DNA from 2 places in the Ornithinibacillus salinisoli genome. Region 1 is predicted to be linked to the other one. Evidence: predicted binding sites of a transcription regulator. Region 1 holds the regulator's gene; the other holds the start of a gene.

Region 1 (5,402 bases):
TCACAAAAATAGTAATTAAAATAAGTCCCGAAACGATAAGGAACATACTTAAAGGTGAAAGTAAAAGTTCCATGGTTGAACCTCGACCTAAAGCAAATAAAATTGCCCCTACCCCAAGTGTAATAAGTAGAAATCCAACCTTATCGAATTTTAAATTACGATCTTTCTCTGTCGGTTTAAGATATTTAGCACAAAACAATATACCTGCGATAGCAAACGGAATATTAAACACAAAAAGAAACTCCCATGTGAAATATTCCACGACTATTCCTCCAACTGTCGGTCCAATTGCTGGTGCAACCATTGCAGCAACACCATAAGTCCCAACAGCAACTCCACGCTCATGTCGAGGAAATGCATGGAAGATAAGCGCCATCGCAATCGGCATCATTAAGCCACCGGCCATTCCCTGAATAGCACGAGAAATAATGATCATTGGTAGTGTGGAGGCAAGTGCACCTGAGATAGATCCTAGTAAAAATATGATAAGACCGGTGATATATACCTGCTTTTTACCAAACCGATCACCTAAAAAACCAGTTACAGGCATGATCATCCCCATAGCTACCATGAAGATCGTTAATAACCAACTAACTTCAACTGCATCCGCTTCAAACATTTCCATAAATCTAGGCAATGTAGGATTTAACATACTGTTATTTAAAATTACGGTAAACGTACCGAATAATACAGCTATAACAACTAACCATTTTTGATGAATTTTTCCCATAATATCCTCCAGCAGTAAATTATTTCGAGTAACGAACTACTTTTAGCCTACCAAAAAAATAGGTGCCTGTCACTTGTCGAATTTTGACAGTGACAGGCACCTATTTTTTTAGTCTAATGAATTTGCTAGTGACAGGCACCAATATTGGTTTTTTCCTTTTTCTTTTGCTTTGTACAGGGCTATGTCAGCTTTTTTTGTTAGCATTTCGGCATCCATACCATTTTCTGGAGCCATTGCTATTCCAATACTAGCGGTAACATTCAAATCAGCTAGATATTCATGCTGGTGAAGGGATGCTTTTAACTTTTCTATTATATTATGTGCCACCTCTTCTACTTGCTGAAGTTCTTCTACTGGAAGTATAACAGCAAATTCATCTCCACCCAGCCTAAACGTTAGTCCATTATGTGGAACTGCAGACTGAATCGTCTGAGCAATAAGTATTAACACATAATCACCTTGGTCATGCCCTAATTTGTCATTGACTAATTTAAAATTGTCTAAATCTAACATATATAATGCGAACCAATTTTGATTATTTATTGCCACTTGGATACATTCATCAAACGCTGCACGGTTCTTTACCCCAGTTAAACTATCATGAAAAGCAAGATACATTGGCCTTGCAACCCACTTTGTTATTATTAAGGCGAGAATAATAGTGACACTTAACACGATAAGTAGCTGAATAATGAATAATTTCGTATTTTTACTCAAGATAGATTGTAATTCATTTTCGTTATAAATTATCTCCAAAACTCTATTAGTTGAGATCCCCCTATTTTTATCAGCACTATAAAAAACATACCTATATAACGCTTGTTCACCATGCCAATCACTTTCTATTTCTCCGGAATTCTTCCCTTTAACTGTCTGATTAAATATTTCCTTTCGATTTGCTGGTAAATGTTCTTCTTCGGTGGATTTCCCAAATATAAAACCATCGGTATTTAATATATTTATTTCATTTAACATGGGATACTGCTCGACTAATTCATTTATCTTATGAAAAAAATTAAATTCTTGAAAGATCATCCCGTCCTCTAACGCATAGCCCAATTCTATTAAATACTTCTTATCCGGGGTTGGAACATAGCTAAATTTCTTTATTTCTCCCGTTTTTTGCTGCAAATCCATCCCATCAATGTGAATCTCCTCTGATACTCGTCTTTCATCTAATAATTGCGAAAATTCATTACAACATTGTGAAAAGTCTAGTCCAAGATCAGGTTTAAAACTACTATGTGTGATCACGTTCTTATCATTAATTATATAGACATCCATACCAAGATCATCTTTTAATTTCTTAAAATTCCATGTGTTAAAATTTGGGTTATCTTCATATTTATCTAATAGAATCCTCGAATTCTCTTCCATATTTTGAGTTGTATCCTGATCAATAATACTATATGCCTTATCGATCATCCGAATAGAATCATACACAATATCTTCTATTTGCTGTGCTTGTAATTGATTTTGGTCTATTGCTTGTTCTCGTTCTTTAACATAGTTTATGATAGCCATTGTAAAAGAAATGACGATAGCAAATACAATCATAACTAAAAATAACTTCAATCTAAAGTTAGACTTCACACCGCTCCTCCCCCATTCTTGAAGTAACTAATGACGAATATAAAAAAGTGCCTGTCACTTGTCGAAATTTGTCGGTGACAGGCACCTGGTGAGCCTCAATCATTTTTATCTAATGGGTAATGTTTTAAGAAGTATACTAATGCCTGTAATTCAACTGCTAAATCAATATGGTGGACACGAATATGATCAGGTACTGTTATCCGGGCTGGTGTAAAATTTAAAATACCAGTAATCCCCTCTGACACCAATCTTTCTGTAACGCTATCCGCTTCGCTAGCTGGAATTGTTAATATCGCTACCTTCACTCCATTAATTTTTTCTTCTAATTCATCGATATGATAAATAGGTACCCCACCAATTTCCGTTCCTATTTTATCGGGATCTGTATCAAATGCCATCATAATTTTTGTATTATTATTTTTGACAAAATTATAGTGAAGGAATGCGGTTCCCAAGTTACCGACACCAATTAAGGCAACTTCCGTTAACTCATCTTGGTCAAGCGTTTTTCGGAAGAATCCAAGTAAATATTCCACATTATAGCCATAACCCTTTTTGCCTAATGCACCAAAGTAGGAAAAATCTCTACGAATAGTAGCCGAATCAACTTTAACCGCATCACTTAGCTCTTTGGAAGAAACACGTGTTTTTCCTTGATGCTGCAAATTGTTTAGAAATCGATAGTATAAAGGTAATCGTTTAGCGGTGGCTTGTGGTATTTTATTTTGATCCATTAGTTTTCCTCCTCTAGTTGCGGATGATAAAAGTCTCCTGATTTTCCACCAGTTTTCTCAAGTAAATAGGTGTTACCAATTACCATACCTTTATCTATTGCTTTACACATGTCATATATTGTAAGTGCTGTTGCTGAAGCAGCGGTTAACGCTTCCATTTCAACACCAGTACTACCTTTTGTCTTTACTGCTACTTGTATCTCCAATTCATACATTTTGTCATCCGTATTCCAATGAAATGCAATATCAATTCCTTTTAATGCTAATGGGTGACACATTGGGATCCAATCAGAGGTTTTCTTTGCTGCCATAATACCAGCCACTTGTGCTACAGCAAGGACATCTCCCTTTTCTATGGAACGATCTGTAATCTTCTTATAGATTTCTTCCGTTACAAAGACACTAGATCTAGCTACTGCCAATCTTTCTGTTTCTTTTTTTTCACTAATATCAACCATTTGCGCTCGGCCCTGAGCATTAAAATGTGTAAACTCTGACATACGCTCATCTCCAATATATTATCAACTCTATTTTATCAGAAAATCAACTAGAAGTCGTGATTATTTTCACAAATAGTATTGCTTATCTCTTTCATAATACGATAAACTGATACTATCTGAGGTGAAAACGTATGATAATCATGCAACTAAACGGAATTTCAAAATCCTATGGTGCAGAGGAAATAATATCAAATATAAAACTTGAAATAAAAGATAAAGATAGAATTGCAATCGTTGGAAGAAATGGCGCTGGTAAATCAACATTGCTTAAAATAATGGCAAATGAACTATCCTATGACGATGGAGAATTGTTTAAGCCAAAAGATCTTACTATCGGCTATTTGTCTCAACATACTGGTTTAGAATCTGGAAATACAATTTGGAATGAAATGTTGGAAGTGTTTGAATCTCTTCTCATTCAAGAAAAAGAATTACGGATCCTAGAGAAGAAAATGATCGAAGTAGACAAAATGTCAGAGAAAGAATATGAAAAGGTACTCAAAGACTATGATAGTTTGCAGCAGTCTTTTGAGGATAATGGTGGATATCGATATGAGGCTGATATAAAAGCTGTCTTATCAGGACTTAACTTTCAGGACTATGATGATCAAACACCGATAAACGAGCTTAGTGGTGGCCAAAAAACGAGGTTAGCCCTAGGAAAATTACTCCTCACAAAACCAGCATTACTTATTCTAGATGAGCCTACAAACCATTTAGATATCGAAACATTGAGCTGGCTTGAGAATTACTTAGTCAGTTATCCCGGTGCAGTAACCATTGTTTCTCATGATCGCTATTTCCTAGACAAGACCGTTTCAATTGTATATGAAATCTCTCGTCACAATACGAAAAAATACCATGGAACGTACAGTGATTTCCTACAACAAAAAGCGTTAAATTATGAACAGGAATTAAAAGAATTTGAGAAGCAACAAACGGAAATTAAAAAAATGGAAGAGTTTATCCAAAAAAATATTGTACGAGCTTCGACTACAAAGCGCGCTCAAAGTCGGCGAAAACAGTTAGAGAAAATGGATAAACTAGATAGACCACTTGGCGATGAAGCGTCCGCTTCCATGTCATTTCAAATAAATAAACGAAGTGGAAATGACGTGCTTAAAATAAATCAATTATCGTTTCAATACGATGATGAAAACGAACCACTATTTAAAGATCTTAAGCTCCATATTAACCGTGGTGAAAGTATCGCTCTAGTTGGGCCAAACGGAGTCGGAAAAACTACATTATTAAAAACAATTATCGGTAAGTTAACACAAACCTCTGGTCAAATCCAGCTTGGCACCAATGTACAAGTCGGATACTATGACCAAGAGCAAGCGAACTTAAATTCATCAAAAACCGTTTTAAATGAGCTTTGGGATGAATATCCTCATATTAATGAAAAAGATATTCGAACGGTACTTGGAAATTTTCTATTTTCTGGAGATGATGTACTAAAACCAGTTAATTCGTTAAGTGGGGGCGAAAAAGCACGACTAGCATTAGCTAAGCTCCGCATGCAAAAAGCGAATTTACTCGTACTAGATGAACCTACCAACCATTTGGACATTGATAGCAAGGAAGTATTAGAAGCAGCACTAATCGATTTTCCAGGGACCATTATCTTTGTATCACATGACCGCTATTTCATTAATAAGATAGCCGATCAGGTCGTTGAGATGCAAAAAGATGGTGTCACCGTGTATTTAGGTGACTATGATTACTACATGGAGAAAAAACAAGAAGAAGAGGAATTAATTAAGTTACAAGAAACAGAAGAGACAACAGATCATGCAGACGACAAAAAAAGAAGCTTTAAAGAAGAAAAGAAGCTACAAAGCG
Region 2 (5,402 bases), on a different contig from region 1:
CATGGGTAGCACTATGTTGGATTGTAATATACGGATCAAGAATGAATGGGTAATGACCAATACCATACGCAAAGAATGCGAATAAAAATTGTAGCATGACACTGATAAACGCAAGACCATAATACTTTCCAGCGTAAAGAAGTAGCATCGCAATCATAAAGAATCCGACCGATAAGCCGAGCATCCACCATAAATCCATCATATTGTTAAAGTGTCTTTCATTGTGTTGACCTAAAAAGATGAAGGCTGTTAGGGCCGCAATAATTGTAGGGGTACTCCAAAACAATGCATATCCCCGTACTAATTTTAAAGCAGCATGATCATTCGCACGAGAAGCATAAAAAGTAAGGAATGTAGCACTAATAAACAATACCGAAACAACTGCTAAACCGACAATACTCCAAGATAATGGACTTGTGAAAAGATCCAGATAGTTTAACGTAACAGCTCCACCTTCTTCAACAATAAATCCACCTTCTGACAAGGTTAGTGCAACAGACAATGATGCGGGAATAAATAACCCCGTCGCTCCATACAAAAACATATACACATTACTGTTTTTGGAACCGTAATTTTCAAACGCATAAAACGAGCCTCTAATAGCTAGCAATATAATCCCTATGCTCCCAGGTACTAATAATGCTGCACCATAGTAATAAGCAGTATCTGGGAAAAAGCCAACAACTCCAACAAAGAAAAATACAAAAAACACATTGGTTACTTCCCAAACAGGGGATAAATACCTTGCTATTAAACGATTAATGATATGGTCCTTCTTCGTCACCTTTGCATAATAGGCAAAGAATCCTGCACCGAAGTCAACCGACGCAACGATTAAATACCCATATAAGAATAGCCATAATACTGTAATACCAATGATCTCATAACTCATTTCGTATCACCCTTTTCTAGTGTAGGGTACTGTTTCTCTAGCTCTGCCTCTACCGGAGTATTTCGAAATAGCTTTCTTAATATAACGACACATAGAGTTCCAAGTACGATATATAATGCTAAGAACAATATGAACATAATACCCACATAAGGTGAATTAGTCGCTGCCTCTTCTACTGTCATATATCCACGTAATATCCAAGGCTGTCGACCTTCTTCTGCATAGATCCAGCCAAATTCAATGGCCAACATAGCTAGTGGCCCACTTAAAACAATTAAAGATAAGATGCCTTTATGATGTTCATTCCATTTCTTGACCCTACTAAAGATCAAATAAAGCATAGATATCCCCACTAGCGTAAAACCAATCATTACCATTAAATCAAACATATAATGCACCCATAATGGTGGTCTCACATCTTCTGGAAACTCTTCTAAACCAATCACCTCTGCATTAAAATCACCATGTGCTAAGAAACTTAGGAACTTAGGGATTCGAATTTCTCCGATAGCTTCATGGGCATCATTCAACCAACCAAACACGATAAGATCCGCGCCCGCTTCGGTTTCAAAATGCCACTCCGCAGCAGCCAATTTTTCTGGTTGATGTTCGGCAAGAAACTTCGCAGAAACATCTCCTGCTAAAACGGATAAGATACCGAAAATTAATACTAATGTCATCGTTAACTGCAAGGCTTTCTTATGATAATCAGATGTTTTCTTTTTCAATATCATAAATGCAGTAATCGCAGCAAGGATAGCTGCTACGGTTACATATGCTGTTGTTAATACATGAAATACTTTCGTAGGTGTAGCAGGGTTCAACATGGCCGCAATCGGGTTAACAGCCGCGAAGTGACCGTTGTCTAGTAGGAACCCCTCTGGAGTGTTCATAAAACCATTTACCGTGGTAATAAACACGGCAGACATTCCAGCACCAATTACTACGGGTAATGTTAATAACCAGTGAGTAAATGGTTTCTTAAAACGATCCCAAGTGTATAAGTATATCCCAAGGAAAATTGCTTCAAAGAAAAACGCAAAAACTTCCATAAATAACGGTAAAGCTATGACGTTTCCAGCAACTTGCATAAAGTTGGGCCATAGCAAGGATAGCTGCAACCCAATGGCGGTTCCCGTCACAACACCTATTGCAACAGTTATGACAAACCCTCTAGCCCACCTTCTGGCCAGCATCAAGTAATGAGTATCTTTCTTTTTAATCCCAAGGAACTCAGCAACAGAGATCATTAATGGCATGCCCACACCTAATGTTGCAAAAATTATATGAAAACCAAGTGTTAATGACGTAAGTAACCGACTCATTAAAACTGGATCTAAATCCATCAACATGTATAGCCCTCCTTCGGGAAAAACATACTTTGTTCATTAATGAACAAACATAATTATAAAAAATGAAGAAAAGTATTCTCGATTAATATTTATTTTCCACTATATCCATAGTATAAAACATTTTCATGGAATATTACACATGATGGGTTGACAATTGCTTGACATTTTATGACTAGATTTTTTTACAGTAGACCGTTTTATATACTTAGTATATGAAATTATTCAATATGTAAACGAAAAAGGAGACATTCCACAATGCATGGAGCGGTATTTCTTAAAACAGCTTCACCTGAAAGTATTCGTGGACATCAAGTACATTAATGGATCTAACTACTGCATGTATGCCTATCTTTTCTATTACATGAGAAACTGATGTCATTAGCCCTTTTATAATCGTATTTGTCACATTTAATATATTTCACCATGTCATATATCTTTTTCACTATCTATTTTCATTACAAAGTGAAGACTATAAACCATAAAAAACCTCATCGGTATTTTTCTACCGATGAGGCATAGTTAACTGGGAAATGCATTTTATGTCGTCGATTGAATCAATTCATACGTATTACGTTGCACCTCATCTATAAAGAAACATGGTTCTCCTTCAACGATCAATACGAGCTCATGCATCGCTCGTGTACACGCTGTATAAAACAGTGTCCGATCTGATTCCTCTACATAATATTGATCAGAGGCATTGGGAATAATGACACCATCAAATTCAATTCCTTTTGCCAAATAAATCGGTAACACCAATAAACCTCTTGTGAAAGAATAGGTTTCTTCATTAATCATGTGGACAGGGAGTTGCCCGTGTAAAAGCTCATATATCTCCTTGCTTTCTTGAAGGGTCTTACAAATAATTGCTATCGTTTCGTTACCTTTATCTTGAAGTTCTTCTATCACATGTATTAATACTTCTCTTTTTTGGCTTTCCTCATTCACTTGAATAACCTTAGGTAAGTTTCCTTCCCTTTCGAATGCTTCTATCAACTCTTCTCCAGGTGCAAACTTCTTTGTGAATTCGACAATTTGCTTCGTGGAACGATAACTTTTTGTCAATGTGATTCGTTCATGACTACTTTCTAAGCTATGCGGTACCAAGGGGTTTTCTTTTGTCGCTAATGAATAGATTGCCTGGTTAATATCGCCTAATAGCGTCATTCTTGTATAAGGGAATATATGCTTTATATAAGCATATTGAAACGCAGAGTAATCCTGTGCCTCATCAACAAATAAATGCCTGACTGATCGATCCGCATTATCTCCTAGTAACTTACCTTGGAAATACACATAAGGAGTCGCATCCTCCCACGTCAAAAATCGATTAGATAAATTCTTGGACGTTTGAACAGCTATTTGCCCCCACTCTGACGGAACATCCACATTTACAGTCCCTTCATGAAACAGTTTATAATAAGTTGCTAATACATGAACAAACTTGAATTGTTTCACCTGTTTTTTGATGCGAGCAAAAAATCGTTTAACAACTGCTTCCCGCAAAATATCTTCCTCCATACTCACATCATCGTCATTATCTTCATAATGAGCTTTTAAGTATGCTTCTTTATCCAATAACTCAACCTGTTCCATTACCCAATCTTTATCTTTTTCTACCTTTTGGTGGTTTTGTAACTCCTTCAACAACCATTTCACAACGATTTCCATTTTATTTGGGATGGAAATCTCCTTATTTAAAGAGTAGAAATAATTCTTGATATCTTCTTTGGAAATGAGAATACGCTTTTGAAACGTAATATTTTTGAAGTGCAATCCATCTTCTTCTAATTGAGTTAAAAAGTCATCAATAAGCTTCATAAATGCAATACTTGATTTATAATCCATGCCTTTTACTCTCGTTTGATAACTATTACTTTCTTTTTGTGTAAGTACATATTCCATTTGTTCAAAAGGCGACTCTATTGTAATGCTATCATCGATCTTATCTTTTAAATAATCCAAAAATGTAGTTTGCCTTACATTTGCTTCCCCTAACTCAGGTAGGACATTTGATATATAGCTTGAAAAGAGCGGATTCGGCGAAAACATAACAACATTATCAGCATGAAGCTTCTCCCGATACCTATACATTAAATAGGCAATACGCTGCAAAGCGGCGGAAGTTTTTCCACTTCCTGCAACACCTTGTACAATTAGCAAACTACTTCGCTCATTTCTGATTATCATATTCTGTTCTTGTTGAATCGTAGCAACAATATTTTTCATTGATGAACTAGCATTGTTACCAAGAGCTTGTTGCAATAATTCGTCTCCTATTGTGACACCTGTATCAAACATTCCCTTAATTTTGCCTTGTCTAATAATAAATTGTCTTTTTAATGTAATTTCACCAGAGATTGTTCCATCTAGCGTCTCATATGACGCTAGCCCCGGAGAAAAGTCATAATAAAGACTAGATATGGGAGCACGCCAATCATATATTAAAAAATTTTCGTCTTCGTGATCCATCATTGAATTAATTCCAATATAGATTGAATCCGCTTCTGTTTCACGATCCTCTATAAAATCTATACGCCCAAAGTATGGTGAATCCTTTAATCTTTTTAACGTTTTCAGCTGTTCATCCATTATCCCATGGATCTGCTCTCTTTGCGCCAGCAATTCTGCTTGTTGTTTCATGCTCGCTTCTGTTTCAATGATATCATCTGGTTCATCCAAATTAATCTTTACATCATCCCAAAAAGTCTTTCGCAGTTCAATTACATCTTCTTGTAATCCTTTTGACTTAGTATATAATTGTTGTGCTTTCTGGTTGATTTCATCAATGACAAAATCTACTCGTTTTTGTTCATTAGCACGACTATTTGCTTCTTTACTCATCATACCAACTCCTAACAAAAATGTTTTTAGTTGACTTCACGAAACCAGAAGTGTTATAATATAATTGGGTACTTATATTATAAATAGATTCATAAGTCATAACTAATTTAGTTTACCATCTTTATAAACCAATTACAACCCATCAGACCGAGATAATATTCACTAGAATGTTATTCTAGCCTGGTGGGTTTATTTTAAAACGTTGGACTATAATTACATAACACTAGTTACACGAAACAAAGGAAGTGTATATGTTGAAATATAATGCAAACCTTGTTTTAGAAGGCGGCGGTATGAGGGGGGCATATACTGCT

What was found. Region 1 encodes Rex, which represses fermentation and respiration genes when NADH is low (regulators of the CRP and FNR family bind a similar motif). Its sites were predicted from a motif close to TTGTGAAATATTTCACAA; they were not measured.
Region 2: a site for Rex is predicted at 2,455-2,472, ahead of ACFSTA_RS02865 (cytochrome ubiquinol oxidase subunit I). Genes of this name have one in related genera too.

Annotation. Positions count from the first base shown of each region.
Region 1 is NZ_JBHUMI010000042.1:13,255-18,656, forward strand. Features, by position in the region: gene ACFSTA_RS19145 (MDR family MFS transporter) at 1-730, opposite strand, end outside; gene ACFSTA_RS19150 (GGDEF domain-containing protein) at 839-2,323, opposite strand; gene ACFSTA_RS19155 (redox-sensing transcriptional repressor Rex) at 2,419-3,057, opposite strand; gene moaC (cyclic pyranopterin monophosphate synthase MoaC) at 3,057-3,557, opposite strand; gene ACFSTA_RS19165 (ABC-F family ATP-binding cassette domain-containing protein) at 3,689-5,402, shown strand, end outside.
Region 2 is NZ_JBHUMI010000005.1:72,833-78,234, forward strand. Features, by position in the region: gene ACFSTA_RS02860 (cytochrome d ubiquinol oxidase subunit II) at 1-892, opposite strand, end outside; gene ACFSTA_RS02865 (cytochrome ubiquinol oxidase subunit I) at 889-2,238, opposite strand; gene helD (RNA polymerase recycling motor HelD) at 2,782-5,088, opposite strand; gene ACFSTA_RS02875 (patatin-like phospholipase family protein) at 5,340-5,402, shown strand, end outside.